Regions from separate parts of the Janibacter alkaliphilus genome, predicted to be linked through region 1. Evidence: riboswitches for the same ligand, from Rfam matches in the RefSeq annotation. Region 1 holds a riboswitch; the other holds the start of a gene.
The links. A riboswitch is a leader RNA that binds a small molecule or an ion and turns the genes downstream of it on or off. The one in region 1 is predicted to bind cobalamin.
Positions count from the first base shown of each region.

Region 2: it holds a riboswitch for cobalamin, as region 1 does, so the genes downstream of both, BJY28_RS15160 (ABC transporter substrate-binding protein) here and BJY28_RS10510 (energy-coupling factor ABC transporter permease) in region 1, are expected to answer to the same signal.

Region 1 is NZ_JACBZX010000001.1:2,166,988-2,179,752, reverse strand. It holds gene BJY28_RS10550 (precorrin-8X methylmutase) at 1-182, shown strand, start outside; gene BJY28_RS10545 (precorrin-2 C(20)-methyltransferase) at 179-1,759, shown strand; gene BJY28_RS16645 (hypothetical protein) at 1,772-1,903, opposite strand; gene BJY28_RS10540 (nSTAND1 domain-containing NTPase) at 2,215-3,672, shown strand; gene BJY28_RS10535 (WD40 repeat domain-containing protein) at 4,454-5,233, shown strand; gene BJY28_RS10530 (WD40 repeat domain-containing protein) at 5,242-5,862, shown strand; gene BJY28_RS10525 (energy-coupling factor ABC transporter ATP-binding protein) at 5,903-6,784, opposite strand; gene cbiQ (cobalt ECF transporter T component CbiQ) at 6,813-7,568, opposite strand; gene BJY28_RS10515 (energy-coupling factor ABC transporter substrate-binding protein) at 7,572-7,922, opposite strand; gene BJY28_RS10510 (energy-coupling factor ABC transporter permease) at 7,951-8,640, opposite strand; cobalamin riboswitch at 8,677-8,802, opposite strand; gene BJY28_RS10505 (helix-turn-helix transcriptional regulator) at 9,013-10,008, opposite strand; gene BJY28_RS10500 (RidA family protein) at 10,112-10,507, shown strand; gene cobM (precorrin-4 C(11)-methyltransferase) at 10,471-11,265, opposite strand; gene cbiE (precorrin-6y C5,15-methyltransferase (decarboxylating) subunit CbiE) at 11,262-12,581, opposite strand.
Region 2 is NZ_JACBZX010000001.1:3,183,880-3,201,469, forward strand. It holds gene mreC (rod shape-determining protein MreC) at 1-476, opposite strand, end outside; gene mreB (rod shape-determining protein MreB) at 476-1,504, opposite strand; gene ndk (nucleoside-diphosphate kinase) at 1,529-1,960, opposite strand; gene BJY28_RS15095 (DUF4233 domain-containing protein) at 1,971-2,351, opposite strand; gene BJY28_RS15100 (TetR/AcrR family transcriptional regulator) at 2,526-3,206, opposite strand; gene BJY28_RS15105 (NAD(P)H-dependent oxidoreductase) at 3,352-3,990, shown strand; gene BJY28_RS15110 (bifunctional folylpolyglutamate synthase/dihydrofolate synthase) at 4,022-5,428, opposite strand; gene BJY28_RS15115 (hypothetical protein) at 5,514-6,938, opposite strand; gene BJY28_RS15120 (ABC transporter ATP-binding protein) at 6,931-7,647, opposite strand; gene BJY28_RS15125 (crotonase/enoyl-CoA hydratase family protein) at 7,647-8,552, opposite strand; gene BJY28_RS15130 (nitronate monooxygenase) at 8,549-9,541, opposite strand; gene BJY28_RS15135 (hypothetical protein) at 9,666-9,893, shown strand; gene BJY28_RS15140 (ferritin) at 10,021-10,542, shown strand; gene BJY28_RS15145 ((2Fe-2S) ferredoxin domain-containing protein) at 10,566-11,264, opposite strand; gene BJY28_RS15150 (ABC transporter ATP-binding protein) at 11,261-12,031, opposite strand; gene BJY28_RS15155 (FecCD family ABC transporter permease) at 12,028-13,071, opposite strand; gene BJY28_RS15160 (ABC transporter substrate-binding protein) at 13,068-14,075, opposite strand; cobalamin riboswitch at 14,119-14,296, opposite strand; gene ileS (isoleucine--tRNA ligase) at 14,501-17,590, opposite strand, start outside.

The DNA.
Region 1 (12,765 bases):
TCGGCATGCCGGTCGGCTTCATCGGCTCCGCCGAGTCGAAGGTGGCCCTGGCCGAGCACTCCCTGCCCGGCACCTCGGGCGGCGAGCAGGTGCCGTGGATGGTCGTCCACGGGCGGCGCGGCGGGTCGGCGATGGCCGCGGCCGCGGTCAACGCCATCGCCGACGACGACGAGCTGGCATGAGCGACATCCCGGTCGCCGGTGACCACCGGGCGGTCCCCGGGCACCTCTACGGCGTCGGGGTCGGTCCGGGCGACCCGGGCCTGATCACCCTGCGCGCGGCCGGGCTCATCGCCAGCGCCGACGTCGTGGCCTACCACCGGGCGGCGCACCGGGAGTCGACCGCGCGCCGGATTGCGGCCGGGCACATCGCCGACGGGGTGATCGAGGAGGCGCTGGTCTACCCGGTGACGACCGGGACGACCGACCACCCGGGCGGCTACTACGGGGCGCTGGCCGACTTCTACGACGAGTGCGCCGAGCGCTTCCGGGAGCACCTGGCCGCGGGACGCTCGATCGTCTGCCTGGCCGAGGGCGACCCGCTCTTCTACGGCTCCTTCATGTACGTCCACGACGCGCTGCGCGAGGACTTCCCGACGACCGTGGTGCCCGGGGTGACCGCGATGGCCGCGGCCTCGGCCGCCGTCGGCACCGGGATGTCCCGGCACGAGGACACGGTCACGGTGCTGCCCGGGACGCTGCCGGTGCCCGAGCTGGCGCGGCGGCTGGCGGACACGGACGCGGCGATCGTCATGAAGCTCGGGCGCACCTTCGACGGGGTGCGCGAGGCGCTGCGCCAGGCCGGGGTGCTGGAGCGGGCCGTCTACGTCGAGAGGGCCAGCCGGGAGGGGCAGCGGGTGCTGCCGGTGGCCGACGTCGACGCCGACGCGGTGCCGTACATGTCGATCGTCGTCGTCCCCGGGGTGGACGTGCGCGCCGACGCCGCCGGGCGGGCCGCGGCCTACCGCGAGCTCGCCCCCGCGGTGGGGGGCGAGCGCGCCGCCGGGCCCGGCACCGTGCACGTCGTCGGGCTCGGGCCCGGCCCGGAGCGCTGGCTGACCCCGGAGGCGAGCGCGATGCTGGCCCGGGTCGACCACGTCGTCGGCTACGCCCCCTACGTCGCCCGGGTGCCGCAGCGGGCGGGCCTGACCCGGCACGCCTCGGGCAACACCGTCGAGCTCGACCGCGGCAGGCTGGCGCTGGACCTGGCCCGCGGCGGCGAGGACGTGGCGCTGGTCAGCGGCGGCGACGCCGGGGTCTTCGGGATGGCGACGGCGCTCTTCGAGGCGCGCGAGCGCGCCGTCGAGGAGGACCCGGCGTACGGCGACGTGCCGGTGCGGGTGCTGCCCGGGGTGACCGCGGCGCACGCCGCCTCGGCCCTCGTCGGGGCGGTGCTCGGCGGGGACCACGCCCTGGTCAACCTCAGCGACAACCTCAAGCCGTGGGAGGTCCTCGCCGACCGGCTCGTCGCGCTGGCCTCCCGCGACGTCACCCTCGCCCTCTACAACCCGCGCTCCCGCTCCCGCCCGGACACCCTCGGGCACGCCCGCGACCTGCTCGTGACCGAGGTCGGCCCGCAGCGGGTGGTCGTCGTCGCCCGGCACGTCGGGCGCGAGGAGGAGTCAGTGACCGTCACCACCCTCGGTGACCTCGACGTCGCGGCCGTCGACATGGGCTGCCTCGTCGTCGTCGGTGCCTCCAGCACCCGGGTGACCGCGGACGGGCGGGTCTGGACGCCGCGGTCTCAGGACCAGCGCTGACGGCGCCCGGCCTCACCGGGCGGCGAGCCACCACCGCCCGCGGCGACGTCGGCGCAGCTGACGGGCGAAGCGCCGGTCCTCTCCGGTCAGGCGCCGCCGGGCCTCGACCCGCGCAGCACCTCGTCCCTGCCGGTGGACGCTCACCATGCCCTCCTCGCTCCCTGGGGATACGTCCCGACGGCCGCCTCCCTGCCGGCGGCCGTCGGGACGGGCGGAGAGTCCTCGGCCGGTGACCCCTGGCGCTCCCCCCGGTCCGGTCGTGCGACCGGCCGCGCGCGTGGTCACCGCCGGCCTCTCCGGGCACGAGACTGCGCCACGCGCCGCGCCACGACGAGGTTCTGGGGCCAGATCGCACGACCTCGCACGCCCCGATCACGGCGTCGCCCGGATCCGCACACCGAGGATGGGAACCGCCCTACACTCGCCGCAACGAGCCGAGGGGCCGAGGAGCACCCGTGACCCGGAGCCTGCATGGACCCGATGTCCCGTCCGTCGAGACCATCACCGACCGGCAGGCGCTCGGCGAGCTGCTGACCGGGCTCCGCGAGGACAGATCGGTCCGGTCCCTCGAGACGGAGGTCCGCCAGCGCGTCGGCGAGCAGGACGCGGTCGTCTACAGCACCATCGCCTCCTGGTGCCGGGGCGACTCGGTGCCGGCGCCCCGGCAGCTGCCCGCCTTCCGGGCGCTGCTCGCGGCGCTGGAGGTGACCGACGACGCTCCCTGGATCGAGGCCACCCGGCGGATCCGGGCGCACAAGGAGCTCGGACCGTCCCCCTACCCCGGGCTGGCCCCCTTCTCGCAGGAGCAGAGAGACACCTTCTTCGGGCGCGAGGACATCGTCGCCACGATGGTGGGATCGATCGTCGAGGGCCGCGAGCCGACGGTGCGGATCCTCGTCGGCTCGTCAGGCAGCGGCAAGACCTCTCTGGTCCAGGCCGGCGTGGGTCCGCGCCTGGCCGACCAGGGCTGGCAGATCGAGACGATCGCCGCCGGCAGCGACCCGGACACCGAGCTGGAGCGGCTGCGCTCCGCCGTCCCGGGCCCCACCCTAATGATCGTCGACCGCTTCGAGCAGATCCTCGGCGCGGGCGTCGAACGGTCCGTGCGCGACCGCTACGTCGACGCGGCCCTGGCGCCGGTCCCCGACCGGACGGTCCTGCTCGTGCTCCGCTCGGACTACTACGAACCGGCCGCCACGGACCCCCGGCTGCGCGAGGTGCTGCAGGGCTCGCAGGTCGTCGTCGGCCCGATGAGCGAGAACGAGCTGCGGCGGGCGGTCGTCGAGCCGGCGCGGGCGGCGGGGGCGACGATGCCGGATGCGCTCCTGGAGGTCGTCGTCACCGAGGCCCGGGGCTACAGCGCCACCGGCCACCAGGGCCTGCTGCCCCACCTGTCCACCGCGCTGCGGGCGACCTGGGAGGCGGCCGGCCAGGGCGCCCTGAGCGTGGCGGACTACCGGGCCGCGGGCGGGATCACCGGCGCCATCGAGCAGACCGCCGAGGCCGCCTACGCCGGCCTCGACCCCGAGGCCCGCGAGGTGCTGCGGCACCTGCTGCTCCGCCTGGTCAACGTCTCCCACGAGGGGCCGCTCACCCGCCGGTCCGCGACGAAGGACGAGCTGGCCGACCTCACGGCGACCGTCCCGCAGACCGACCTCGTCGAGCACCTCACCGCGGCCCGCCTGCTCAGCGTCTCCACCGACCAGGTCGAGCTGGCTCACGAGTCGCTGCTGACGGCGTGGCCGCGGCTGACCCGGTGGATCGAGGACGCCCGCGCCGACCTCGAGCCCAGGCCCAGCTGCGCGACGCCGCCACCCCGTGGGACGAGCACGGACGGGTCGTCGGGGACGTCGCCCGCGGCTCGGCCTACGACCGCTTCTCCGCCCTGGCCGACCGGAGCACCGTCCTGCTGACCCCGCTGGAGCGCCGCTACCTCGACGCGAGCCGGGCCGAGGCCGAGCGCCGGGCCACCCTCGGCCGCCGGCGCGTGCGGCGCCGCCGCGCGCTGCTGGCGGCGGCCGTGGTGGTGGCCCTTGTCACCTCGGTGCTGGCGGGCGTCGCGGTCTACCAGGGACAGCAGGCAGGGCTCGCCCGCGACGACGCGCAGAGCGCCCGGAGCCGTGCGCTCTCCCGGCAGGTCGCGGTGTCCGCGCAGAGCCTCGCCGGTCGCGACCCCTCGGTCGCCGCGCGGCTGGCCCTGTCCGCCTACCGGATCGCGCCCACGCTGGACGCCCGCTCGGCCGTCCTGGAGCTGGGCAGCCAGAACCTGCCGCAGCGCCTCGTCGGACCACCCGGGGGCGAAGGCGGTGGCCGTCTCACCGGACGGCGACCTCGTCGCGGCGTCGACCACCACCACCGACGACGTCACCCTCTACACCGCCGGGGAGTCCGGCGGGTTCGTCGAGTCCGCCACGCTTCCCGTCGGCGGCGAGACCTACACGCTGGACATCTCACCCGACGGCCGGCTGCTCGCGGTGGGCACCGCCACGGTCGGGATCACCCTGTGGGACCTCACCGCGGACCAGCCGCAGGTGGTGCACGAGCTGGAGGGACCGGCCGGCCCGCGCCCTGCCGGCCTATCCAGTCGACGCCGACCAGACCTGGGGCCTGGCCTACAGCGACGACGGCGCTGCGCTGGCGGCCTCCGACGACACGGGGCTGGTCCACGTGTTCGACCGCGGCACCTCCCGCAGGGTGAGCACGCTGACGATGCCCGGCGACGCCCGGGCCCGTCCGCTCACCTTCGCGCCGGACTCGTCCGTGCTGGTGGTCGGCACCGTCGTCGACAACCTCGTCATGGTCTGGGACGTCACCGACCCCGCAGAGCCGGACGGCCTCGAGGGTCCCGATCAGCCCTTCGGCAGCTGGGTGAACGCGGTGAGCTTCAGCGTCGACGGCGACGTGCTGGCCGCCGGTGCCTCCGACGACACGGTCCGCCTCTACGACACCGCGGACTGGTCCGAGATCGGCACCCTGCCGCACGGCGGCATCGTCTCCGGCGCCGAGTTCGCCGACGACGACACCCTCGTCACCACCGCCGACGACGGGGCGGTGCGGGTGTGGACCGAGCCGGCCGAAGGCTTCGTCACCACCCCGCACACGGTCTTCAACGTCACCACCTCCGGCGAGTCCGGGGCCACCGTGGCCGTCGGGCCCGGGTTCGCGCGCTCGGTGAGCGTGCCGGGCGGGTTCCTGCCCGCCCAGGAGGAGCCGGCGATCCTGCGGGAGGATGAGATCACCGGCGCCGGGGGGATCTCATCCTCGGGCGAGCACGTCGCCCTCGCCCGGGACGACGGGCACATCGCCGTCTACGGCGCCGACCTGTCCGACCCGAGCCTGGAAGGTCGCACACGGGGAGACGGACCGGGCGTCATGACCGATCTGGCCTGGGCGCCGGACAGCGAGACCCTCGCGGCGGTCGGGACGGCGAGCTCGTCATCGTCGACGCCGGCGATGCGGCTCGGCCCGAGGTGACCGCGCGGGTGCCCTCGGACAGCGAGGCGTCCACGCTCGTCTGGAGCCCGACGGACCCGGTCGTCGCGGTGACCCATGTGGACGGGGTCGTCCGGCTCGTCGACGTCGCCGACGCCACGGAACCGGTGCTGCTCGCCGAGATCACCCAGTCGGACATCCGGCAGCCCGCCGTCGCCTTCTCCCCCGAGGGCAGCGTGCTGGCGATCGGTGGCTCGGAGGGCGAGCTGCAGCTGTGGGACATCGGCGAGCCCACGGAGCCGAGCCGCGTCGGTCCACCGCTGGTCGGCCCGTCGTCGCTCATCCAGTGGGCGGCATTCTCCCCGGACGGCGGCCAGGTCGTCGCGACGACGAACGCGGGTCAGGCCTGGGTCTGGGACATCACCGACCGGGCGCACCCGCGCGAGCACGCCGTGCTCGGCCCGATCGACGGCGGGCTCTTCGGCGTGGGCTTCAACCCGCGCGGCGACACGATCATGGCCGGCGGCACCAACGCCCGGGTGAACGTCTGGTCGCTCGACGTCGACAGCGTCGCCGACCGGGTCTGCCGAGAGCTCGGCGACCCGCTGACCGAGGACGAGTGGAGCCAGCACGTCCGGGGCTCCGGCTTCCAGGACCCGTGCGCGGGCTGAGCGTAGGTCGTCGCCGCCCGGCCGACGCGCGAGCCGATCCTCAGCGGTCCGCGGGTGCCGGCGCCCTCGTCGCGACCGCGTCGGCCACGTCGGTGACGGTCCGTGGTCGCCCGTCGGCCGGGACCGGGAGCCCCAGCCGGCTCAGCAGGTCGACCATCCACGGGGTGTGCAGCCGGGCCGAGGCAAGCAGCGCCTCGTCGGTGAGCGCGTCGACGACGTTGCCCTGATGCACGACGTGGTCGACGACGAGCAGCACCTCCTCGGCCCAGGCCCAGGCGAGGTCGACGTCGTGGGTGGCGAGCACGACCGTCGTACCGTGCTCCTCCAGGGTCGCCAGCGCGGCGAGCATCTCCTGCACCCCGACCGGGTCGAGGCCGGCGGTCGGCTCGTCGAGCAGCAGCACCTGCGGCTGCATGGCCAGCGCCCCGGCGATCGCCACCCGCTTGCGCTGCCCGTAGCTGAGCCGGTGCACCGGGCGGTCGGCGAGGTCGGTGATGCCGAGCAGGTCGAGCACCTCGTCCACCCGGGCGGCGACCTCGGCCGCGCCGAGACCGAGGTTGGTCGGGCCGTAGCCGACGTCGGAGCGCACGTCCGCGCTGAAGAGCTGGTCGTCGGGGTCCTGCAGCACGAGCTGCACCCGCTGACGGTGCGCGGTCAGGCCCCTCCGGTCGTGGGCCAGCACCGCGCCGCCGCTGATGACGTGCCCCTCGGTCGGCCGGTGGACCCCGGAGAGCACCCGCAGCAGGGTGGTCTTGCCGGAGCCGTTCGCCCCGAGCAGTGCGGTGCGCACCCCGGCGCCGATGCTCGCGCTGACGCAGTCGAGGACGTCCGGCGCCCCGGGGTGGCCGGCGTGCACGCCGCGGACCGCGAGCGCGGTATCGGTGTCGTCGGGCGGGCTCCAGGAGCCGAGGCGGTGGGTCATGGCCGGCTCATCATCGCCTGCGGCGGCCTCACAGCGCCACCAGCACCGACGCCGCGCCGGTCACCGTGACGAGCACGACCGCGGCCAGCGCGAAGGGGAGCGAGACCGGCCGGGCGGGCACCATAGGCACCGCCTCGACCCCGCCGCGTCCGGCGAGGCCGTCCTCGAGCCGGGCAGCCCGGGTCCAGGCACGGACCATGACCGCGGCGACGAGCTGCCCGAGGGAGCGGCGGGCGGCGTGTCCGGAGGCGTAGCCGAGCCGGCCGGCCTGCGCCTCCCGGATCGCCGCCATGGCCTCCAGCAGCCCGAAGATCATCCGGTACATCACCGCGGCGACGTCGACCACCGGCCCGGGCACACCCACCCGGCGCAGTGCGGAGAGCACCTCGACCATCGGGGTGGTGGCCGCGAGCAGCAGCATCGCGCTGGTCGCGGCGAGCGCCCGCAGGCTGACCAGCAGCGCGGTCTCGACGCCGCTGGTGGTCATGCCGACCGGCCCCAGCCGCCAGACGTCGCTGCCGGTGGCCGCGCCGAGGTCGAGGGCGACGGTCACCGCACCGACGGCGACGAAGACCGCCGGGCCGAGCAGCACCCGCCACCACAGCCCGGGCGGCACCATCGCGGTCAGCAGGGCCAGCCCGGTGACCAGCAGCCCGACGACTGCCGCGACCACCGGGGAGCCGGTGGTCGCGGCGACCAGGAGCAGCCCGAGGCACAGCAGCGCCTTCTCGGCGACCGAGCGGCGCCGCCACGGGCTGCTCCAGGCAGCGTCGTCGAGCTGCACGGCCTAGCCGTCCCTGTCCATGTCCCCGGCACCGTCGACGTCCCCGTCGCCGCGGAGGCGCCGCTCGCGCAGCACGCCGAAGGCGTAGCCGAGGACGATGCCGCCCAGACCGGCCTGCAGGGCGAAGAGACCGGACTCGATCTCGCCGCCGGCGGGCGCGATGATCGGCTCGAACCACGGCTCGTGGCCGTCCTCCTCGATCTGCTCGGTAACGGCGGCGTCGGTGCCGCCGAAGGGCTCCTCCTCGCCGGCCGCGGCGCGGGCGCCGAGGACGAGGGCGATCGCCACGACGAGAGCGGCCAGGGCCAGCAGGGCCCACACGACCCCCTTCGACAGGGGCCTGGTCTCGCGCACGGGCGTGGTGTCACACCCAGGGTCGGTGTCACGCACGGGCGGCCTCCTCCCCGGTCCGGGCGGTCGTCGGGTCGCCGACGACGCCGAGGTCACGCAGCTCGGGGCGGGCCCAGCTGAGCAGGGCGTTGACGACGAGGACGCCGATGATCCCTTCGACGATCGCCAGCGGGATCTGGGTGACCGCGAAGACCCCGAGGAAGCGCCCCCACGCCTCGAGGAAGCCGCCCTCGGGGAAGGCCAGCGCCAGCTGGGTGGAGGTGGTGACGTAGGTCGCGAGGTTGGCCACCGCCATCGCGCAGAAGACCTTGACGCTCAGCGGCGCGGCGGCGAGCAGCCGGTAGACGCCGTAGCCGGCCCAGGGCCCGACGACGGCCATGGCGATGGCGTTGGCGCCCAGGGTGGTCAGGCCGCCGTGGGCGAGCAGCAGCGCCTGGAAGAGCAGGACGATCGTGCCCAGCAGCGCCATCACCGGCGGCCGGAAGAGGATCGCGCCCAGCCCGGTGCCGGTCGGGTGCGAGCTGGAGCCGGTGACCGACGGCAGCTTGATCGCCGACATGACGAAGGTGAAGGCGCCGGCGGCGCCGAGGAGGATGCGGGCGTTCGGCTGCTCCCGCACCACCTTGACGACAGCGCGGGCGCCGTGGACGACGAAGGGGGCGGCCACGACCGTCCACGCGGCGGCGTGGACCGGTGGCAGGAAACCCTCGGCGATGTGCATGCGCACTCACTCTCTCCCGGGATGACGCGTCCCGGGGTGACATGCCGGGCGTCGGTGAGTTCCTGACTCGCGGAAGACCCGCTCACAGTGGCGCGACCGTCCCGGACTCTCACCGGGTTCCTCATCGGGTCGACGTCGGCGAGCGCAGCGTAGCGCGTGCCGTCCGCAGGGCCCAGGCGTCGCCGGGCGGCGCGGGATCCTCCGACCCGACGCTCGGGGCGCTGCGCACGGCCACGAGCCTGCGCGAGGTGGTCCGCCGTGCTGCATGCCTGCCTCGACCGCCGTGGCTGTCCGCGGCATCTCGGGGGCGCTACGGGTCCAGCACCGAGAGATGCAGCACGGGCGACCAGGTCAGGCGAGGGCGGAGGCCGGTCAGGCGAGGGCGGCGGCCAGACGGAGCGCTCGCTCGCGCAGCCGGGCGCGCAGGGCCTCGGGCAAGAGCACCTCGGCCTCGTCGCCCAGCCGCCACAGCGCCCAGTCGGCGTGCCGCTCGTCCTGGAAGGTCAGCTCCAGCGTGGTCCACCCCGGGGACTGCTCGTGGTCGTCCCTGGGGCTACCGATGCGGTCGCCTCCGTCCGGACGCTCGGCGACGAGCGCGACCGCGCTCCCGACCAGCTGGGCGCGTCGTTCCTCGCGCACCCGCACCACCACCGTCAGGGTGTCCTCACCCCGGAAGCGCTCGCTGCGCTCGCGCCACAGCGCGGGGAGGTCGATCTCCTCGGCCCGTTCGGCCGGCTCGGCGAGCGCCTCGGCGGCCTGCACCCGGGACAGCCGGTAGGTCCGGTCCTCCCCCGCCGCGGTCGCCAGCAGATAGCTGCGTTCGCCGGCGACGACGAGGCCGACCGGCTCGACGGTGCGCCAGGTCGCCGCCCGGCCAGGACGGGCGTAGCGCAGCCGCAGCTGTCGGCCGTCCAGCACCGCGCGGCGGACCTCGACGAGCACCTCGGCGGGGATCTCCGGCGGGAGCACTGGCCGGGCCAGCAGGTCGGTCTCGGGCGCCACGAGGATGCGGCGGGCGGCCTCCCGCGCCCCTCCGCGGCGCTCCTCGGGCAGCGCGTCAAGGACCTTGCGCAGCGCCGCGGCGTGCGCCCCGCCGAGCCCGAGGGCACGGCCCGACCCGGCCGCGAGCACCGCCACCGCCTGGTCGTCGGTGAGACCGGTGAGCTCGGCCCGGAAACCGGGCAGCAGCGCGTACCCGCCGAGCGGGCCGCGCTCGGCGTAGACCGGCACCCCCGCCGCCGAGAGCGCCTCGACATCCCGCTGGATCGTGCGGGTGGTCACCTCGAGCTCGGCCGCGAGCGCCGTCGCGCTGGTCAGCCCGCGCTGCCGCAGCAGCAGGACGAGCGAGACGAGCCGGTCCGCACGCATGGCGCGAGACTAGGCGAGATACCCGACACAAGGTGTCGCATATGGGCCGCAGGCTGCTCCCGATGGCCCGCACCGGTGGGCCACGGACGGATCGGAGACGAGCATGGAACGCACCGCGGTGAACCCGGTGACCTGGTCGCAGGAGCTGGGCTTCAACCAGGGCGAGGTGGTCAGCGGGCAGCGCCGCACCCTCTTCTGCTCCGGGCAGACGGCGATGGACCCCGACGGGGTGCCGCAGCACGAGGGCGACCCCGCCGGGCAGCTGGCGCTCAGTCTGGACAACCTCGAGGCCGTGCTCGCCGACGCCGGGATGAGCCTGGGCAACCTCGTGCGGCTGACCGTCTACGCCACCGACATCGACGCGCTCATGCCGCACTACGGCGTGCTGGCCGGGCGTCTCGCCGCAGCCGGGGTGGCCCCGCCGACGACGATGCTCCAGGTGGTCCGGCTGGCGGTGCCGGGTCAGGTCGTCGAGCTGGAGGGGACGGCCGTGGACTGACCGGCCGGGCCGCCCTCGGCGCGCGCCCGCCGCGAGGAGTAGAGGTGCGACTCGACGAAGCCCTCGGCCTCCAGCGCCCACCCGACGATGATCACCGCGGCCTGGCGCAGCCCGTGCGCCTCGACCTGGTCGGCGATGTCGCCGAGGCGTCCGCGCAGCACGAGCTCGTCCGGCCCGCTGACCTGCGAGCCGACGACCACCGGACAGTCGGCGCCGTAGTGCGCGGTCAGCTCCTCGGCGAGCCGGCGGGTGTGCCGGATCGCCAGGTGCAGCACGAGGGTGGCGCCGGTGGCGGCGAAGGCGGCGAGCTCCTCCCCCTCCGGCATGGCCGTGGAGTCCCGCTGGGCCCGGGTGAGCACGACCGACTGGGCCACCTCGGGCACGGTCAGCTCGCGCCCGACGAGCGCCGCGGTGGCCGCGTAGGCCGGGACGCCCGGGGTGACGTCCCAGGGCACCCCGGCAGCGTCCAGCCGGCGGGCCTGCTCGGCCATGGCGGAGTAGACGCTGGGGTCGCCGCTGCACAGCCGGGCGACGTCCTCGCCGGCCTCGTGGGCGGCGACCATCCGCGCGGTGATCGCGTCGAGGTTCATGCCCTGGGTGTCGACGAGGTCGGCTCCCGGTGGGCAGTGCGCCAGCACCGCTTCGTCGAGGTAGGTGCCGGCGTAGAGGCACACCGGGCTGGCCTGCAGCAGGCGCGTCGCGCGCACGGTGAGCAGGTCGGCGGCGCCGGGCCCGGCGCCGATGAAGTGGACGGTCATGCCTCTCCTTCGGTGATGCCGGACCGGGTGCGGACCGCGGCGAGCTGGACGACAGGGCGCGCCGGGGTCCACGACAGGTAGCGCCCCAGCGGCCGGGCGTGCTCGACCGACAGCCGGGTCAGCGCCCCGCCGGTGCGGCCGTGCAGCGCGACGAGCACGGCCTCGGTCTGCAGGGTCACGGCGTGCGCGACGAACCGGCCGCCGACCGGCAGCCGCGTCCACGCCTCGTCGGCCAGCTCCTCGGTGAGGCCCCCGCCGACGAAGACCGCGTCCGGGGCCGCGTCGCCGCCGTCCCCGAGCACGACGTCCAGCCCGTCGGCGAGGTCGGCGGTGAGCACGGTGAGCCGGGCCCCGACCCCGAGGTCGTCGGCGGTGGCACGGATCCGGGCCGCGCGCCCGGGGTCGCGCTCGACGCTGGTGCAGCGCGTCCGTGGCGCGGCCAGGCACCACTCGATGCCGACGGCACCGCTGCCGGCCCCGAGGTCCCACAGGTGGCCGCCGTCGGCCGGGCGCAGGTGGGCCAAGGCGCTGGCCCGCACGTCGCGCTTGGTGATCTGCCCGTCGCTGGCGAAGGTGGCCTCGGGTCGCCCGGGCACCGGCCCGAGCGCTGCGGCGGTCGTGGTCTCCGCGCCGCTCTCGTCGGCCGTACCGTCGGTGGATGCATCGTCGGGGGCGGCCTCGACGCAGCACAGCACGAGGTCGGGGGTGCGCGGCAGCTCCCACGTGCTGGCCCGGGAGCGGGCGCTCCCTTCGTCGTCACCGCCGAGGTGCCACCAGGCGGTCACCCGAGAAGCACCCCAGCCCCGGTCGGTGAGCAGCGCCGCCAGCTCGGCCGGCCCGCTGCCGTCGGAGAGGAGCACCACGAGGCGGGCGCCGGGCGCGAGGGAGGGCAGCACCCGACGCAGGTCCCGGCCGACGGTGGTGATCACCTCGACACGCTCGGCGGACCAGCCCATCCGTGCCCGGGCGAGGGTGTCGGAGGCCAGCGAGGGGTGGACCCTCACCTGGTCCGCGCCGAGCAGGTCGATGAGGGTGCTGGCGATCCCGGAGCGAAGGGGGTCGCCGCTGGCGAGCGCGACGACACCGGCGCCCGAGCGGCTGTCGGCGTCGGCGGGCTGGCCGAGCGAGGCGAGCAGGTCCGGCAGACCCTCGCGCAGCGGCCGCGGCCAGGTGCGTCGCTCGGCCGCGACGTGCTCGGGGAGCAGCGCCAGGTGCCGCTCGCCGCCGACGATCACCCTGGCCCCCTCGAGCAGCGCACGCTCGCCCGGCCCGAGAGCCTCCCAGCCCGCGGCGCTGATGCCCACGACGTCGATCACGGCGCCACTGTAGGCCGCCGACGAGACCGCGCCGCCCGAGGACGACCGTCGGTCGAGGTGTTCCGCGCCGCTCTGGCGGGCGTGGATCACCTCGACCCCACGCGTCACTCGCTGCGCGGCCACCCCCGGTCGCCTCCGCTCACGCTGCACGAGCCCGACCGACGGCGTGTGAGACCATGAGCGG
Region 2 (17,590 bases), 1.0 Mb from region 1:
GCCCGGGACGAGCCGAGCACCTCGACGTCGCTGGTGCGTCCGGTGACGTCGACCACCCGGCCGACCAGCCCGTCCGCGGTGATCACCGCGCTGCCGTCCACCACCCCGTCCTGGGACCCGGCGTCGAGGGTGACCTGGGTGGGGCCGGCCGCCCCGGCCCGGCCGATGCCGACCACCCGGGCCGGCAGCAGCTCGTGGTCGCCGGCAGCGGCCGAGCCGCGCAGGTCGGCCAGCTGCTCCGCGGTGGCCGCGTCGTCCTCCAGGGTGCGGACGCGCTCCTGCAGGCGGGCGTTCTCCTCGGCCAGCCGGTCCTGCGCGTCGGCGCCCGGGGCGACGACGCGCTCCAGCGGCCCCAGGACGCTGGAGCCGGCGCCGCGCAGCGGTCCCAGCGGCGCGCCCATGACGTCGGCGACGACGACCAGCAGGGTGAGCCCGAGCAGCGCGGCGAGCAGGCGGCCGGGCAGCGAGCGGGGCATCAGAAGCGGTGGCCGTCGACGAGCACGGGCTGCAGCGCGGCGAAGTCGTCGACGCAGCGCCCGACACCGCGGGCGACGGCACGCAGCGGGTCGGTGGCGGCGGTGACCGGCACCCCGAGCTCGTGCTGCATCCGCGCCTCCAGCCCGGGCAGCAGCGCCCCGCCGCCGGTCAGGGTGACGCCTCGACCGAGCACGTCGCCGGAGAGCTCCGGCGGGCAGCGGTCCAGCAGGGCGCGGACGAGGTCGATGATCTGCCGGACCGGCGGGTCGATCGCCCGGCGCACCTGCCCCGAGCCCAGCTCGACGGTCCGCGGCAGCCCGGTGAGCAGGTCGCGTCCGCGCACCCGGGTGCTGTGCTCCTGGGCCAGCGGGTAGGCCGACCCGACGGCGATCTTCACCTCTTCGGCGCTGCGCTCCCCCAGCAGCAGGGACAGCTCGCTCTTGACGTGCTGGGTGATCGCCTCGTCGAGGGCGTCGCCGGCGACCCGGGCGCTGCGCGAGGCGACGACGCCGCCGAGGGCGAGGATGGCGGCGTCGGTGGAGCCGCCGCCGATGTCGACGACGACGCTGGCCTGGGTGTCGGTCACCGGGAGGGCAGCGCCGATGGCGGCGACCACCGGTTCCTCGACGAGGTAGACCGAGCGGGCGCCGACCCGCAGGGCGGCCTCCTCGACGGCCCGTCGCTCGACCCCGGTGACCTCGCTGGGCACGCAGATCACCATCCGGGGGCGCAGCACCCGGGAGATGCCGACCTGGTCGGTGAAGTAGCGCAGCATCTGCTCGGTGACGTCCGGGTCGGAGACGACGCCGTGCCGTAGCGGGCGGACCGCGCGCATGGTGCCCGGGGTGCGGCCGAGCATCTCCTTGGCGCGGGATCCGGCGGCGACCAGCGCGCCGGAGGCGGCGTCGAGGGCGACGACGGTGGGCTCGTCGAGGACGATCCCCTCGCCCTGACGGTGGATCAGGGTGCTGGCGGTCCCGAGGTCGATCGCCAGGTCAGCGCCCACCCACCACCGACGACCTGCCACGGGAGGATGCTACGTCGGCGTCGGTCAGGACGCGATGCCCGGGAACCAGATGGTGATCTCCCGGGCGGCCGACTCCGGGGAGTCCGAGCCGTGCACGATGTTCTGCTGGACGGCCAGCCCCCAGTCACGGCCGAGGTCGCCGCGGATCGAGCCGGGCGCGGCCTCGGTGGGGTTGGTGGCGCCGGCCAGCGAGCGGAAGCCGGGGATGCAGCCGTGCCCCTCGATGACGGCCGCGGTCAGCGGTCCGGAGGACATGAACTCCAGCAGCGGCTCGTAGAAGGGCTTGCCCTCGTGCTCGGCGTAGTGCTGCGCGAGCTGCTCCCGGGTGGCGGAGGTGACCTGCAGGGCGACCAGGGTGTACCCCTTCGCCTCGATCCGGCGCAGCACCTCCCCGGTGAGGCCGCGGCGGTAGCCGTCGGGCTTGATCAGGACGAGGGAGCGGTCGATCTCGGTCACGCGGCCCACCCTACTGGGAGGCCGGTCCGGCCTCCGCGGCGGCGGTGCGGGCGTCGATCTTCGTCCCCTGCCACTGGCAGTAGCCGTAGAGCGCCCCGAAGACCACCGCGATCGCCAGCATGGTCGGCACCCAGATCGCGCTGAGCAGGGTGAGCCCCTGGACCACCCAGCCGAGCACCGGACCGCCGGGTCGGCGCACCATCCCGGCGGCGAGCAGCGCGAGCACGGCGACCGCGCACATCACGACGAAGGGGGTCAGCCCGAGCGGCAGGTCGCTGCTCTCCTCGACCCGCAGGCCGCGGGCGACGAGCGCGCCGAAGAAGATGACCAGCGCCTGCCCGCCGAGGACGGTGGCGAGCATCCGCCAGGTGAACTTGCCAGGGGCCCGCATGCCGCTCACCCTAGGCGACCCCCTCACCTCCCCTTTATCGGGTAACCCGATAAAGGCTCGTTGTCGGGGGAAGGCTTGTCCGGGGACCGAGAGGTTCTCGACACCGGCTGGCGAAGGGCGTCCTGACGAAGGGCGTCGCCGAGAGGTGCGTGCTGCCCCGGTCGCAGAGCGATGTCAGTCGCGGACCACCGTGACCAGGGCGGCCTCGGCCTGGGCGGCGCTGAGGTGCCCGGCTGAGACGAGCAGCGCCAGCCCGTGGACGGTGCCCCAGAGGGCGTGCGCGATCTCCTCGGTCGGCCCCGCCGGCAGCAGCCCGGCGCGCTGCCCCTCGGCGACGACCTCGGCAAGCTCCGTGTCGAGCTGGGTGAGGTAGGGGATGTTCTCCGGCTTCGGGTCGGCCGGGTCGCACAGCTCGGGATCGAAGACGAGGGCGAAGAGGCTCGGTCGGCGCACGGCGAAGTCGAGGTAGGCCCGGCCGAAGGCGAGCAGCCGCTCCCGTGGGTCGTCCTGCCCGGCCACGCTGTCGTGCTGGTGCGCCGCCAGCCGCCGCAGGCTCTCGGTGCCGCAGGCGGCGACGAGCGCGTCCTTGTCGGCGAAGTGGTGGTAGGGCGCCCCGTGCGAGACGCCGGCCGCTCGGGCCACCTGGCGCAGGCTGAGCCGGGTCGCGGGGGTCTCGACGAGCAGCTCGAGGGCGGCGTCGAGCAGCGCCTGCCGCAGGTTGCCGTGATGGTAGGGCGTCGACGCGCTCCCCTGGGCGGTGTCCACGGCGTCGTGGCCGGCCACATCGCGGCCGACGACTCCCTCAGCATCGGCCGAGCCCTCGCCGGCGGAGACCTCCGAGACAGATCTTGACATGCGCAAGATCCTACGTCAGGCTCAGGATCACCCGAACTAGACAGTGACTAGATCAGGGTGAGACTCGGCCCCACGCCGAGGCGCGACGGCCCTCCTGCATGCAGGGCCGAGCCGCGAACCCGCCCGTCCCGAGATGGAGACCCCGATGACCCAGCTGCTCGTCATTGACGCCCACCCCGACCCCGACTCGCTGTGCGCCGCCCTCGCCGACCGGTACGCCCAGGGCGCGTCCGACCGGACGCAGGTCGCCCGGCTCACCCCGCGCGACCTCGACTTCGACCCGGTGCTGCACCAGGGGCTGCGCGGCGCGCAGCCGCTGGAGCCCGACCTCGTCCGCGCCCAGCAGGAGATCTCCGACGCCCGGCACCTGGCGGTCGTCGCCCCGATCTGGTGGGGCTCGGTGCCGGCCCTGCTCAAGGGCTTCTTCGACCGGGTCTTCGAGGTGCGCTGGGCCTACCACTACAGCCCGCGGGGCCTGCCGGTCGGCCACCTCAAGGGCCGCACCGCCCGGCTGATCCTCACCACCGACTCCCCCGGCTGGTACCTCAACCTGCTCAGCGGTCGCCCGACCGAGCGCCAGGTGGGCCGCGGCACGCTCGGCTTCAGCGGCGTCTCCCCGGTGCGGGTGACCCGTTACGGCCCGGTGCGCAGCTCCGATCTGGCGGGCCGGCAGGGCTGGCTGGACGAGGTCGCCAGGCTCGGCACCAAGGATGCGGCGGGGCTGCCGAGCACCCCGCCGGAGCCGGTGCGGCGGACCGAGCCGGCGACCGTCGGCGCGCACTGAGCCGACCACGGTCGGCGCACGCTGAGCGCGCTCAGCCCTGGGGCAGGTCCTCGGTGCTCTCCGTGCCCAGCAGCATCCGCACCTCCGCGGCCGTGATCACCGACCCGGTGGCGACGACGCCGCCGGCGACGCCCCCTTCGTCGGCCAGCTCGGCGGCCCGGTCCAGGGCGTCCGGCAGGTCGCGGACCACGGTCACCCGGTGCTCGCCGAAGACCCCGACGGCCAGCTCGCCCAGCTGGCGGGCCGACATCGCCCGCGGCGAGGTGGTCTGGCTGATGACCACCTCGTCGAGCACCGGGTCGAGGGCCTCGAGGATCTCGGTGGCCTCCTTGTCCTTGAGCACGGCGAGCACCCCGACGAGCCGGACGAAGGTGAAGGAGTCCTTCAGCGCCGCCGCGAGCGCCCGTGCTCCGTGCGGGTTGTGCGCGGCATCGACGAGCACCGTCGGGCTGCGCCGGACGATCTCCAGCCGGCCCGGCGAGGTCGCCGCGGCCAGCCCGGCGCGCAGCACGTCCTCCTCCAGCGGCTGCTCGCCGCCGCCGACGAAGGCCTCGACCGCGGCCACCGCGACCGCCGCGTTGCTGGCCTGGTGCTCGCCGTGCAGCGGCAGGAAGACGTCGCTGTACTCGGCCGCCAGCCCCTTGATCGAGACCTGCTGGCCACCGATCGCGACGTCCCGCTCGGTGATCCCGAAGTCGTTGCCCTCGAAGGCGATCCGTGCACCGACCTGCTCGGCGCGCTCGACCAGCACGCCGATGACGTCCTCGTCCTCCTGGACCCCGACGAGGGTGATCGCGTCGGCCGCGATGATCCCCGCCTTCTCCTCGGCGATGTCCAGCACCGAGTCGCCGAGGAAGTGCTGGTGGTCCAGCGCGATCGGCCCGACCACGCTCACCGGGGCGTCGACGACGTTGGTCGCGTCCCACGAGCCACCCATGCCGACCTCGACCACCGCCACGTCGACCGGGGCGTCGGCGAAGGCGGCGTAGGCGATCGCGACGAGCACCTCGAAGTAGGTCATCGGCGGCCCACCCTCGGCGACCGAGCGGGAGTCCACGGCCTCGACGAAGGGGGCGACGTCCGCCCAGGCGGCGAGGAAGGCCTCGCGGCTGATGAGCTCACCACCGATGGTGATCCGCTCGCGGATGTCGTGCAGGTGCGGCGAGGTGAAGCGGCCGACCTTCAGGCCCATCTCGCGCAGCAGCGACTCGGCGATCCGCGCGGTGGAGGTCTTGCCGTTCGTGCCGGTCAGGTGGATCACCGGGTAGGTCCGCTGCGGCTCCCCGAGCAGGTCCATCACCGCCTGGATGCGCTCCAGGCTCGGCTGCAGGTCGTGCTCGGGGGCACGGGCGAGGATCGCCTCCTCGAGCTCGCGAACCTGCTTGCGCAGCTCGAGCTGTCGGGCGGCCTCGCGCTGGGCGGAGTCGGGTGCGGGCATGCCGAGCATCCTCCCAGGAGCGCGGCGCACCACGGAAACGGGCGTACCCGCCTGGCCGTGGCGGCGGGGGTCGCAGCGGCCGCGGTCACCCTCCGAGGATCGTCGCCCTCCCCGGCCCGACGACGGTGACGAGCACGAGCAGCAGCAGCCCGCCGCCGAGCCCCGCCGCGATCACGCTGGTCGCCGCCAGGCTGCCGCCACCCCACCACCAGGCCACCCCGGCCACGGCGACGACGAGCAGCATGGGCCCGAGCCACCACAGGATCAGCATGATGATCATCGAGCGCGGCGGGACGGCCTGGATGGCCGGCGGCGAGCGGAAGGCGGCCCAGGTGACCGCAGCCAGGCACACCGGCACGAGCGCCGCCGCGAGCAGCAGGGCGCCGGCCCACGACACCCCGTCGACCGCTCGCCCGCCCGGCGAGCCACCGATGACGAGGACCGCTGCCGCCGCCAGCGTCGGCAGCAGCACCCCGGCGAGCGCGGGCAGGGCCTGGTGCCGCAGCGCCTCCCCCTCGGCGGACCAGCCGAGCAGCGGCGGCGCCCCGGACCGGTCGGCCTGGGCGCGCAGCCCGAGACTCCAGCCGGAGACCCCGAGGTGCAGCAGCACCGCGCCCACCGGCAGCAGCAGCGGCAGGTCGTCGAGCACCGTCCGGGCGAGCACCCAGCCGGCGACGAGCAGCAGCAGGCTGGGCACGACCCAGCCGGTGCCGCGGCGCACCGCGAGCAGGTCGCGGCGCAGCACGATCCCCCGGCCCGGCCGCAGCCGGGCGCGACCGGCGCGCGGCGACCGGACGAGCTGCTCGCGCAGCACCGAGCTCTGGCCGAGCAGCGCGCCCCCGGCGACCAGGGTGGTGCGCTCGGCCTGGGCGAGCAGCGAGGTCACCGACAGCCGACGCAGCTGACCGGCCGGCCGCCAGGCGCTCTGCCCGGCCAGGTCGGGTTCGACGAGCGCCTGACCGGTGAGCCAGACCCGGGCCACGAGGAGCCCGGCCAGCGCACCGACGAGCGCGCACAGGGCCGCACCCAGCGGGCCGGTCACCCCGGCGGACCACAGCGAGAGCCCGAGGAAGAGGGCGAGCACCAGCCCCGTGCCGACCACCCCGCCGAGCGCCAACCACCACCACCGTCGCAGCGCCAGCGCCCGGTCCACCGGTGCGGCGACGACGTGCCGGGTCCACACCGGCGGCGGCGCCACCGGCCCGGTGATCCGGGCGCCGCGCAGCGCGACGAGCAGCAGCCCGAGATAGCCGACGGCCACGAGGACGATGGTCAGCGGGTCGCGGGCCAGGCGCTCGACCTGGTCGCTGCCGAGGGAGGCGAAGATCGTCCGGCCGTAGGGGAAGCCGTAGACCGCAGCCAGCAGGGCGACGACGTAGACGACGTAGGCGACCCCGCCGGCGGACCCGGCCGAGGAGCCGCGTCGCAGCACCGTCAGCGCGCCAGCGACCCGGGACCGGGAGCCGGCGGCGTCGACGGCCGTGTCGAGGGCAGGGGCCTGCTCAGCCACCGGCGGCCTCGTGGTCGGCGGTGGTCAGGGTGAGCACCTCGTCGGCCACCGCCTCGGTCAGCTCGGCGTCGTGGGTGGCCATGAGCACCGTGGCGCCGGCGTCTGCGCGATCACGCAGCACGTCCGCGACGATCGCGCGACGCTCGTCGTCCAGACGCTGCTCGGGCTCGTCGAGGACGAGCACGTCACCAGGCCGGAAGAGCACCAGCGCGAGGTCGACGAGGTGGCTCTGCCCCGAGGAGAGCTGGTGCGGGAAGCGGTCGGCCAGGCCCTCGATCCGCAGCAGGTCGAGCACCCGCCCGGCGCGGTGGTCGACGCTCGCCTCGTCCCCGCCCCAGGAGGCGTCGATGAGCAGCAGGTGCTCCCAGACGGTCAGGTCGCGGTAGGCGGCGCTGCCGCCGAGCAGGGTGGCCACCTGCTGCCGGGTGCGTGGCAGCCGCTCGTCGACGACCTGGTCGCCGATCCGTACGCGGCCGCTGCTCGGGCGCAGCAGCCCGGCGACCACCCGCAGCAGCGTGGTCTTGCCGGAGCCGTTCTCGCCGCGCACCGCCAGGCAGGTGCCCGGCTCGACGGTCGCGCTGACCGGCGCCAGCAAGGGCCTCCGGTCGATGGCGACCGAGACCTCCTCGATGACGACCCGGTTCTCGCGGCCTTCGCTGGCGGCAGCGCCGCTCCCCCCGTCTCCCTTGTCGCCGTCGGTGTCCCCCATCAGGGGACGATCTGGTCGCGCGGGTCCCAGGGCACGAAGGCGGGCAGCTCGCTGGCCCGGGAGGTGAACTCGGCCTCCCGCTTGTCGAGGAAGGCGGCCACCCCTTCCTTGCCGTCGCCCATCGAGGTCTGCTGCATGGCGATCGACTCCACGGCGTGCGCCTCGAAGGGGTGCGTGGCCGCGGAGTTGCGGTAGAGCATCCACCGGGTCAGCGCCACGCCGACCGGGGAGCGGCCCTGGACGAGGCGGCGGGCCAGCTCCTTGGCTGCCGGCAGCAGCTCGTCGGGCTCGTGCACGGAGCGGACGAAGCCGAGGTCGGCCATCTCCTGCGCGCCGCGCACCTCGGCGGTGTAGCAGAGCTCCAGGGCGGTCTGCAGGCCGACGATCCGCGGCAGGAACCAGCTGCTCGCAGCCTCCGGGACGATCCCGAGCCGGCCGAAGACGAACCCGATCTTCGCGCTGCTGGAGGCCAGCCGGAAGTCCATGGCGCAGGTCATCGTCGCGCCGATGCCGACGGCCGGGCCGTTGATGGCGGCGATGACCGGCTTGGGGCAGCGGAAGATCGCCAGGGTCACCTTGCCGCCGGTGTCCCGGATGCCGTCGAGCATGTCCGGGTCGGTGGGCCGCTCGGCGACCTCGGCCGGGGTGGGCTCGCGGTCCTCGGCGATCCCGAAGACGTTGCCCTCGGCGCTGAGGTCCATCCCGGCGCAGAAGGCCCGGCCGGCGCCGGTGACGATCACCGCGCGTGCGCTGTCGTCCTGGCCGGCCCGGGTGATGACGTCGATGAGCTCGTGGTGCATCTGCACGGTGAAGGAGTTCAGCGCGTCCGGCCGGTCGAGGGTGATCGTCGCGATGCCGTCCTCGTCGACGGCGTACCGCAGGGTCTCGTAGGTGCCGTCGGTCATCGGGCGCTCCCTTCGTCCATGGTGGCCCGCAGCTGGGTGGCCGCCTCGTCGTACTCGGTGCACAGCTGCTCGACGAGGTCGGCCACCGGCAGCACCTCGTCGATCGCCGCGACCCCCTGGCCGGCGGACCAGATGTCGCGCCAGGCCTTGCTGTCGCTGGCCGCCCCGTCGTGCGGGTTGGTGACGTGCTCGAGGTCGACCCGGTCGGGCTGGGCGAGCCGCTCCGGGTCGAGGCCCGCCGAGACGATGCTGCCTCGGAGGAAGTTCGCCGGGATCGAGCTGATCGAGGGGGTGTAGACGATCTCGGTGGCGCCGTGGCTGGTGATCATCTCCTTGTAGTCGGTGGTCACCGTGGCCTCCTGCGTGGCCAGGAAGCGGGTGCCCATGTAGGCCAGGTCGGCGCCGGCCGCCTGCGCGGCCAGCACGTCCCGCCCGGTGGAGAGGGCGCCGGCGAGCACCAGCGGCCCGTCCCAGACGCGGCGCACCTCGGCGATGAGCGCGAAGGGGTTGATCGCCCCGGCGTGCCCGCCCGCACCCGCGCTGACGAGGATGATCCCGTCTACCCCGGCCTGCGCGGCCTTCGCGGCGTGCCCCGCGTTGGTGACGTCGTGGAAGACGAGCCCGCCGTAGGAGTGCACCGCGTCGACGACCTCCTTGACGGCGCCGAGGCTGGTGATGACCAGCGGCACCTGGTGGGCGACGATCCGCTCCAGGTCGGCCTCGAGCCGCTTGTTGGTGCGGTGCACGATGAGGTTGACGCCGAAGGGGGCGGCCTCCCGGCCCCCGTCGGCGGGGGCGGCCAGCGCCTCCTCGATCTGGGTCAGCCACTCCTCGAAGCCCTCGGTGGTGCGCTGGTTGAGCGCCGGGAAGGTGCCGAGCAGACCGGCACGGCAGGTACCGATGACGAGGTCGGGCCCGGAGGCGAGGAACATCGGCGAGGCGATGACGGGCAGGCGCAGGCGGCCGCGGAGCTGGTCGGGAAGAGTCACGCTGGCCACTGTGCCACGCGTGGTCGGGCACGTCCGAGGGGCCGCACGAGGCGTGGACGGCATCGGCGCGCCCACCCGACCAGCGGGAATGGCTCATAGGGTCAGGTATGGCTACCCTGTCCTCGTGGGCAAGAAGGTCCGGGTCGGGTCGCTGAAGATCAAGCAGAAGTGCTGCGTGAGCAAGAAGCGCTGCAGCAGCTGCCCGGTGCGCCTGCTCAAGGAGGGTCGGCTGCCGCCGGGCTACACCGTGCACAAGCGCAAGCTGGTCACCGTGAAGAAGAAGGCGAAGAAGAGCGCGAAGGCCAAGCAGCTCCGCGAGGAGCGCGCCAAGGCCACCCGCACCGCCGCCTGAACCGGCTGAGAGCGCATGAGATCGCCTGAGATCCGCTCTCTCCCAGGCCAGGACAGGCTCACCTGAGCGCAGGTTGGCTCGCCTCACCTCACAAGACACGCCCGGGATTCCGCCCTACTCTCGAGGCATGACCTCTCGATTCATCGCCCAGCTGAACACCCAGATCGGTGAGGAGTTCGCCGCCCACCAGCAGTACGTCGCGGTGGCCGCGCACTACGACGCCCTGACCATGCCGCAGATGGCCGGTCTCTTCTTCCGTCAGGCGAAGGAGGAGCGCGGCCACGCCATGATGATGATCCGCTACCTCCTCGACGTCGACGCCCCGGTGGAGATCCCCGCGGTCGAGGCCCCGACCAGCGTCTTCGACGGGGTCGTCCCGCCGGTCGAGCTCGCGCTGGCGCAGGAGCGCCGGGTCACCGAGCAGATCCACACGCTGACCCAGATCGCCCGCGAGGAGGGCGACTTCGCCGCCGAGCAGTTCATGCAGTGGTTCATCAAGGAGCAGGTCGAGGAGGTCGCCACGATGCAGGACCTGCTGGCCGTGGTGCAGCGCAGCGGCGACGACCTCAACGACATCGAGAACTACGTCGAGCGTGAGCTCAGCGGGAGCGACGACGACCCGACGGCTCCGCCGATGGCTGACGCCTGAGCGTCACCTGCTGGGCCCGACGGTCACCCGTCGACCGAGAGCGCGCGCACCAGCTCCCGGGCCCGCTCGGCGTCGACCTCGGCGTGCCACGCCTCGCCCGGTGACACCTTGACCACCGGGGCCTGGTTGCACGGGTAGAGGCAGCCGGTCTGCGCCGCCAGGATCTCGTCGCCCTCGCAGGTCCGCGCGATCTCCTCGCGCAGGGCGTCCCAGGTCTCGTCCGCCCCGCGAGCGGTGCAGCGCGGGCCGCGGCAGACCAGCACGTGGTGGTGGTAGTCCGGGGGCTGCTCCCACGCCGGCGAGGTGAGCGGGGCCTCGGTGCCGAGCACCGGTCGGCTGGGCAGCGCGTAGCTCGCCGCGGTGACCGGTCGGCCGGAGGGCGCCATGGCGATCCTCACGGCGAGCCGGCCGTCGTGCCGTCGCACCCAGTCGCCGGCCACCCGCCGGACCCAGGATCCGGCCCGCAGACCGTCCGGGCCGGTGGAGGCCACGATCGTGCACCGTTGCCGTCCGTCGGCGGCGAGGTCGTCCAGGGCTGCTGGGAGGGTGGGTCGCCCTTCGCCCTGCAGGTAGCACAGGGTGGCGTCGCACTCCGCCGCCAGCGCCAGCAGCTCGTCCTCGTGCCGGGTGTCGGTGAAGGCCATCGCCACCAGCAGCCGGCTCTCCGTCGGCGGCTCCGCAGACTCCGTGCTGGCGCCCGGGGCGGTCTCGTCCGTGCTCATCGATCCTCCGTCACCCTCTGCCACCGCAGCCGGTGGCGTCCGTCGTGCTCGCTGATCTCGGTCTCCACGCCGAAGACCTCCCGGACCTGCTCCACGGTGACCACGTCGCCGACCGCGCCGGCGGCCACGACCTCGCCCCGGGAGAGCAGCACCGCGTCGTCGCCGTGGGCCACCGCCAGGTCGAGGTCGTGCAGCACCGCGACCGTCGTGATCGCCAGCGACCGCACCGTCTCCATGAAGCGCAGCTGCTGCCGCAGATCCAGGTGGTTGGTCGGCTCGTCGAGGAAGAGCACCTCCGGCTGCTGGGCCAGCGCCCGAGCCAGCTGCACCCGCTGACGCTCGCCCCCGGACAGGGTGCTCCAGGCGCGTCCGGCCAGGTGCTCGGTCCCGGTCCGGGCCATCGCCTCGGCACAGGCCTGCTCGTCGCCCCGGCCCAGACCGCGCAGGCTGCGCCGGTGCGGGATCCGCCCCAGCGCCACCACCTGGTCCACGGTCAGCTCCAGACCGGTGCTCGGCTGCTGCTCGACCACCGCCACCCGCCGGGCCCGCTCCCGATGGGCGATGCCGTCCAGCCGCTGCTCGTCGTAGGTGACCTGGCCGGTGGTCGGCGTGCGCAGCCCGGCCAGCAGGTGCACCAGGGTGGTCTTGCCGGTGCCGTTCGGCCCGAGCACCGTGGTGAGGGCACCGGGGCGCACCGACAGGCTCGCGCCGGCGAGGATCGGCCGCTCGCCGACGCTCCACCCGAGCTCCTGGGCGACGATCCTCATCCGCGCCTGGCCTGACGTCGCAGCAGCACGACGAGCAGCGGCGCCCCGAGCACCGCCGTCACCACCCCGACCGGGATCTCCTCGCCCTCGCGCACGGTGCGTGCCAGGGTGTCGGCCCAGACCATGAGCAGCGCCCCGGCCAGGGCGCTCAACGGCAGCAGCGCCCGGTGCGTCGGCCCGACGACGATCCGCACCAGGTGCGGCACGGTGAGCCCGACGAAGCCGATCGGCCCGACCACCGCGACCGTCCCGGCGGTCAGCAGCGCGGTGAGCACGAGCAGCGTCCACCGTGCCCGGGTGACCGGGATGCCCAGCGCCTGCGCCGAGACGTCGCCGAAGGCGAAGGCGTCCAGCACCCCGGCGGCCGCGACCAGCACGAGCACCGCCACGAGGCCGAGCACGAGCAGCGCCAGCGCCTGCGTCCAGCGCACCGAGGCGAAGGAGCCGAGGGTCCAGCTGAGCACCTGCCGGGCGAGGTCCCGCTCGCCGAAGACCATGATCGCCAGCGAGGTGAAGGCGCCGGCCAGCTGCGCGACGGCGACGCCGGCGAGGATCGTGCGGCTGGGCGGCAGGTCCCCGCCCCGGCCGGTCGCCATGGCCAGCACCAGGGCCAGGGCGACCAGGCCGCCGACGAAGGAGGCGAGCGTCATCGCCGCCGGCAGCGCCAGGCTGGAGAGCCCGACGCCGAAGACGAGGACGAGCACCGCGCCGACGGCAGCGCCGCTGGAGATGCCCAGCAGGTAGGGGTCGGCGAGGTCGTTGCGGGTCAGGGCCTGCAGCACCACCCCGCAGAGGGCCAGCACCGCCCCGACCGCGGCGGTGGCCACGACGCGGGGCAGCCGCAGCTGCCACACGATGCGGTCGTCGATGGCGCTCACCCCGTCGCCGGCGACCAGGTGCATCCGGCGCAGCACCACCGCGGCGACGTCGGCCGGCGGCAGCCGGACCGAGCCGAGACCGACCGCGACGAGGACGCTGCCGAGCAGCAGCAGGGCGAGCACGACGGCCGGCACGGCCGCCCCGCGCACCCTCGGCGTCACGAGGCGTCGAGCTCGGCGAGCCCGTCGGACAGGCTCTGCGCCCCCTCGACCATGGTCGCGCCCGGGGTGGCCTGGCTGTAGGTGATCTCCACGATCCGGTCCTGCTGCACCGCGTCCAGCTCGGAGAGCACCGGGTCGGACTCGAGGTGCTCCACCTTCTCCTCGGCGCTGGACCAGGCCGCGTCGGGGACGACGATGACGTCCGGCTCGGCGTCCACGACGTCCTCCCACGAGCCGTCCGCCCAGCCGCCCTCGAGGTCGGCGAAGATGTTGGTGCCGCCCACGGCGTCGATCAGCAGCTGCGGGCCCCCTTCGCCGGCCCCGACGAAGGGGGTGTCGTCGCCGGAGTCGTACCAGAGGATGTCCGTCCCCTCGCCGCTCGCCTGCTCGCGCACCTCGTCGAGCTGCTCGCGCTGGCCGTCGACGAGCTCGGTGGCGGTGTCCTCGACGCCGAAGATGGTGCCGACGGTCTCGATCTCGGACCAGACGTTCTCGAAGGTGGTCTCCGGCCGCTCCGCGTCGTCGCCGCAGCCGAAGGGGCTGAGGTAGGTGCCGATGCCGTCCTGCTCCAGCTCATCCTCGCTGGCCACCCCGTCGTCGGCGAAGGCGCTGCCGTAGGAGGCGTAGGCCAGGTCGGGCTCGACGGAGAGCAGCTGCTCCAGGCTGGGGTACTCCTCGGCCAGCACCGGGACGCTGTCGTAGGCCTCCTGCCACCGCGAGGAGACGCCGTCGTCGATGTAGGCGGTGCCGGCCATCCGGTCCTCGAGGCCGAGCGCCAGCATGACCTCGGTGGCGCCCTGGTTCAGGGTGACCGCAGCGGTCGGCGCCTCGTCCAGGGTCCGCTCCTGGCCGCAGCTGGTGTAGGTGACGGATCGGGCCGAGGCGTCCGAGGACGAGCCGTCCTCGCCCTCGGAGGGGGCACCGGCGCAGCCGGCCAGGGCGAGCGCGCAGGTCAGGGACAGCAGGGTGGCAGGGGTGCGTGGCAGCACGGTGCGTGGCAGCACAGAGGGCTTCTCTCTCTCGGAGCCTGGGTCGCGAGGCTCACCGACGGATGGACATGCGTCGGCAGGTCTTCGGACTCGAGATCGACCGCCCTCGGCGCCTTCCCGACCCCTTCGGGTCAGTGGCGTCGTGCCGAGGACGTCCCTCTTACCGCTGCGCGTCAGCTCCGGGTTCGCACCGGATTCCCTGGCACTCTCGTGCGACCGACCCAGCGAGCATAGCGCTCGCTCAGACCGCGCCCGGCAGGAGGCCGAGCCAGCCACCCCTGGGTACCGCCCGTGTCTCCCAGCGCCCCAGGACCGCTTACGTCCGCCAGGACGGGTCGCGCTCGCGCCCGGGCGACAGTCCTAGGATTGTCTGCCCGGACCGGCCGCGCGCGCGGTCCAGGGCGACAGTCCTAGGACTGTCGATCCCCGGGGCGCGAGGGTCAGGCGCGCTTGTCCAGGCGCACCCGCACCGTCTCGCCGCCGGCCAGCTCGGCCTGGACAACCCCGTCGCCGAGCGGCAGCACGTCGAGGTCGCCGGCCGAGCCGAACTGGACCGCCAGGGTCTCGTTCATCACGAGCGTCTGGTGGGCGACGACCGCCTCCCACACCCGGCCCGTGCCGGTCACGGTGAGGCTGATCCGGTCCGAGACGTCCAGCCCGGCCTGCTTGCGGGCGTCCTGCACGGCCCGGACGACGTCGCGGGCCAGGCCCTCGTCGGCGAGCTCCTCGGTGACCTCGGTGTCGAGGACGACGAAGCCGCCGCCGGGCAGCACCGCGGTCGCCCGCGCCCCGGAGCCGTCGTCCTCGGCGACCGCCTCGACGGTGTACTCCCCCTCGACGAGCGTGATCCCGCCGGCGGTGACGGTGCCGTCGTCGGCGACCGACCAGTCGCCGGACTTGCTGCCCTTGATGGCCTGCTGCACCTGCTTGCCCAGCCGCGGCCCGGCCGCCCGGGCGTGCACGGTGAGCCGCTCGCTGACGCCGAAGCCGGCCGCGGCCGGGTCGTCGAGGTCGAGCAGGCTGACCTGGCGCACGTTGACCTCCTCGGCGATCACCGTGCCGAGCTCGGCCAGCGCGGCCGCGCCGGGCACGACGACGGTGAGGTCGCGCAGCGGCAGCCGGGTGCGCAGCTGGTGCGCCTTGCGCAGCGAGGAGGCGACCGAGCAGACCTGCCGGGCGGTGTCCATGGCGACGACCAGCTCGTGGTCGGCCGGGTAGTCGGGCGGGTCCGGCCAGTCGGTCAGGTGCACCGAGCGCCCGCCGGTCAACCCGCGCCAGACCTCCTCGGTGACCAGCGGCAGCAGCGGCGCGGCCACCCGGCACAGCGTCTCCAGCGCGGTGTAGAGGGTGTTGCAGGCGTGCTCGGCCTCGGCCCGCGCCGCCTCGTCGCCGTCGGCCGCCCAGAACCGCTCCCGGCTGCGGCGGATGTACCAGTTCGTCAGCACGTCGGTGAAGCCGCGGGTGGCCTCGCAGGCGCCGGCGATGTCGTAGGCGTCCTGGCGAGCCTGGCTGTCCGCGACGTACTCCCCCAGCTTCGCCAGCAGGTAGCGGTCCAGCAGGTGCGGCGAGTCCGTGCTGAAGCGCGCCTCGTAGCCGGGGCCGTCCGGGCCGCCGAGCGCGTTGGCGTAGAGGCTGAAGAAGTACCAGGAGCTCCACAGCGGGATGAGCACCTGACGCACCCCTTCGCGGATGCCCTCCTCGGTGACGACGAGGTTGCCGCCGCGCAGGATCGGCGAGGACATGAGGAACCAGCGCATCGCGTCGGCGCCGTCCCGGTCGAAGACCTCCGAGACGTCCGGGTAGTTGCGCAGCGACTTGGACATCTTCTGCCCGTCGTTGCCCAGCACGATCCCGTGGCTGATGCAGCTGGAGAAGGCCGGCCGGTCGAAGAGCGCGGTGGCCAGGATGTGCAGCGTGTAGAACCAGCCCCGGGTCTGCCCGATGTACTCGACGATGAAGTCGCCCGGGAAGTGGCTCTCGAACCAGTCCTGGTTCTCGAAGGGGTAGTGCACCTGGGCGTAGCTCATCGACCCGGAGTCGAACCAGACGTCGAGCACGTCCTCGACCCGGCGCATCGTGCTCTGCCCGGTCGGGTCGTCCGGGTTGGGCCGGGTCAGGTCGTCCACCCACGGGCGGTGCAGGTCCGGCTCGCCGTCGGCGGTCAGCGGCAGGCGGCCGAAGTCGCGCTCGATCTCCGCGAACGAGCCGTAGACGTCGGTGCGCGGGTGGTTCGGGTCGTCGGAGACCCACACCGGCACCGGCGAGCCCCAGAAGCGGTTGCGGGTGATCGACCAGTCCCGGGCGTTCTCCAGCCAGCGGCCGAACTGGCCGTGCTTGACGTGCTCGGGCACCCAGGTGATCTGCTCGTTGGCGGCCAGCATCCGCTCCTTGACCGCGGTGACCTCGACGAACCAGGACTCGACGCCCTTGTAGATGAGCGGCTGCCGGCAGCGCCAGCAGTGCGGGTAGGAGTGGTCGTAGGTCTCGTGGCGCAGCAGCACGGTGCCGGTGGTGACCCCGCCGGTGCCGGGCTGGTCGCTGCCGGCCCCCTTCGTCGTGGCCTTGAGGGCGTCGATGATCTGGCCGTTGGCCTCGAAGACCTGCAGGCCCTCGTAGTCGGCGACCGGCGCGGTGAAGCGGCCGTCCTTGCCGACCGGCATGACCGCGGCGATGCCCTCGCGGTCGGTGACCTCCTTGTCCACCTCGCCGAAGGCGCCGGCGCTGTGCACCAGGCCGGAGCCGTCGGTGGTGGTGACCTCGTCGCCGCCGTCGACGACGCGGAAGGCGTGCTCGTGCCCGAGGTAGTAGCCGAAGGGCGGGGTGTAGGAACGCCCGAGCAGGTCGGCCCCGGTGTACCGGCCGAGCACCTCGAGCTCGGCGACGTCGCCGCCGGCGGCCAGCTCGCGGGCGTAGGCGGGCAGCCGGGCCTCGGCGAGCAGGTAGCGGGCGGTCTCCTCGGTGCCCGGGACCGGTCCCTCGACGACGACGTAGTCGATCTCGCGGCCGACCATCACCGCGAGGTTGCTCGGCAGGGTCCACGGGGTCGTCGTCCAGATCAGCGCCAGCGCCCCGTCGAGCACCGGGTCCTCGCCGGTCTCGGTCAGCCGCAGGCCGACGGTCACCGCGGGGTCCTGCCGCATCTGGTAGACGTCGTCGTCCATCCGCAGCTCGTGGTTGCTCAGCGGCGTCTCGTCCTGCCAGCAGTACGGCAGCACCCGGAAGTCCTGGTAGATCAGGCCCTTGTCGAAGAGGCTCTTGAAGGCCCAGATCACCGACTCCATGAAGTCGGGGTTCATCGTCTTGTAGTCGTGGTCGAAGTCGACCCAGCGGGCCTGCCGGGTGACGTAGTCGCGCCACTCGTCGGTGTAGCGCATCACCGACGCGCGGCAGGCGTCGTTGAAGGTCTCGATGCCGAGCTCACGGATCTCGTCCGTGGTCTTCAGCCCGAGCTGGCTCATCGCCTCGAGCTCGGCGGGCAGCCCGTGGGTGTCCCAGCCGAAGCGCCGCTCGACCCGCTTGCCGCGCATCGT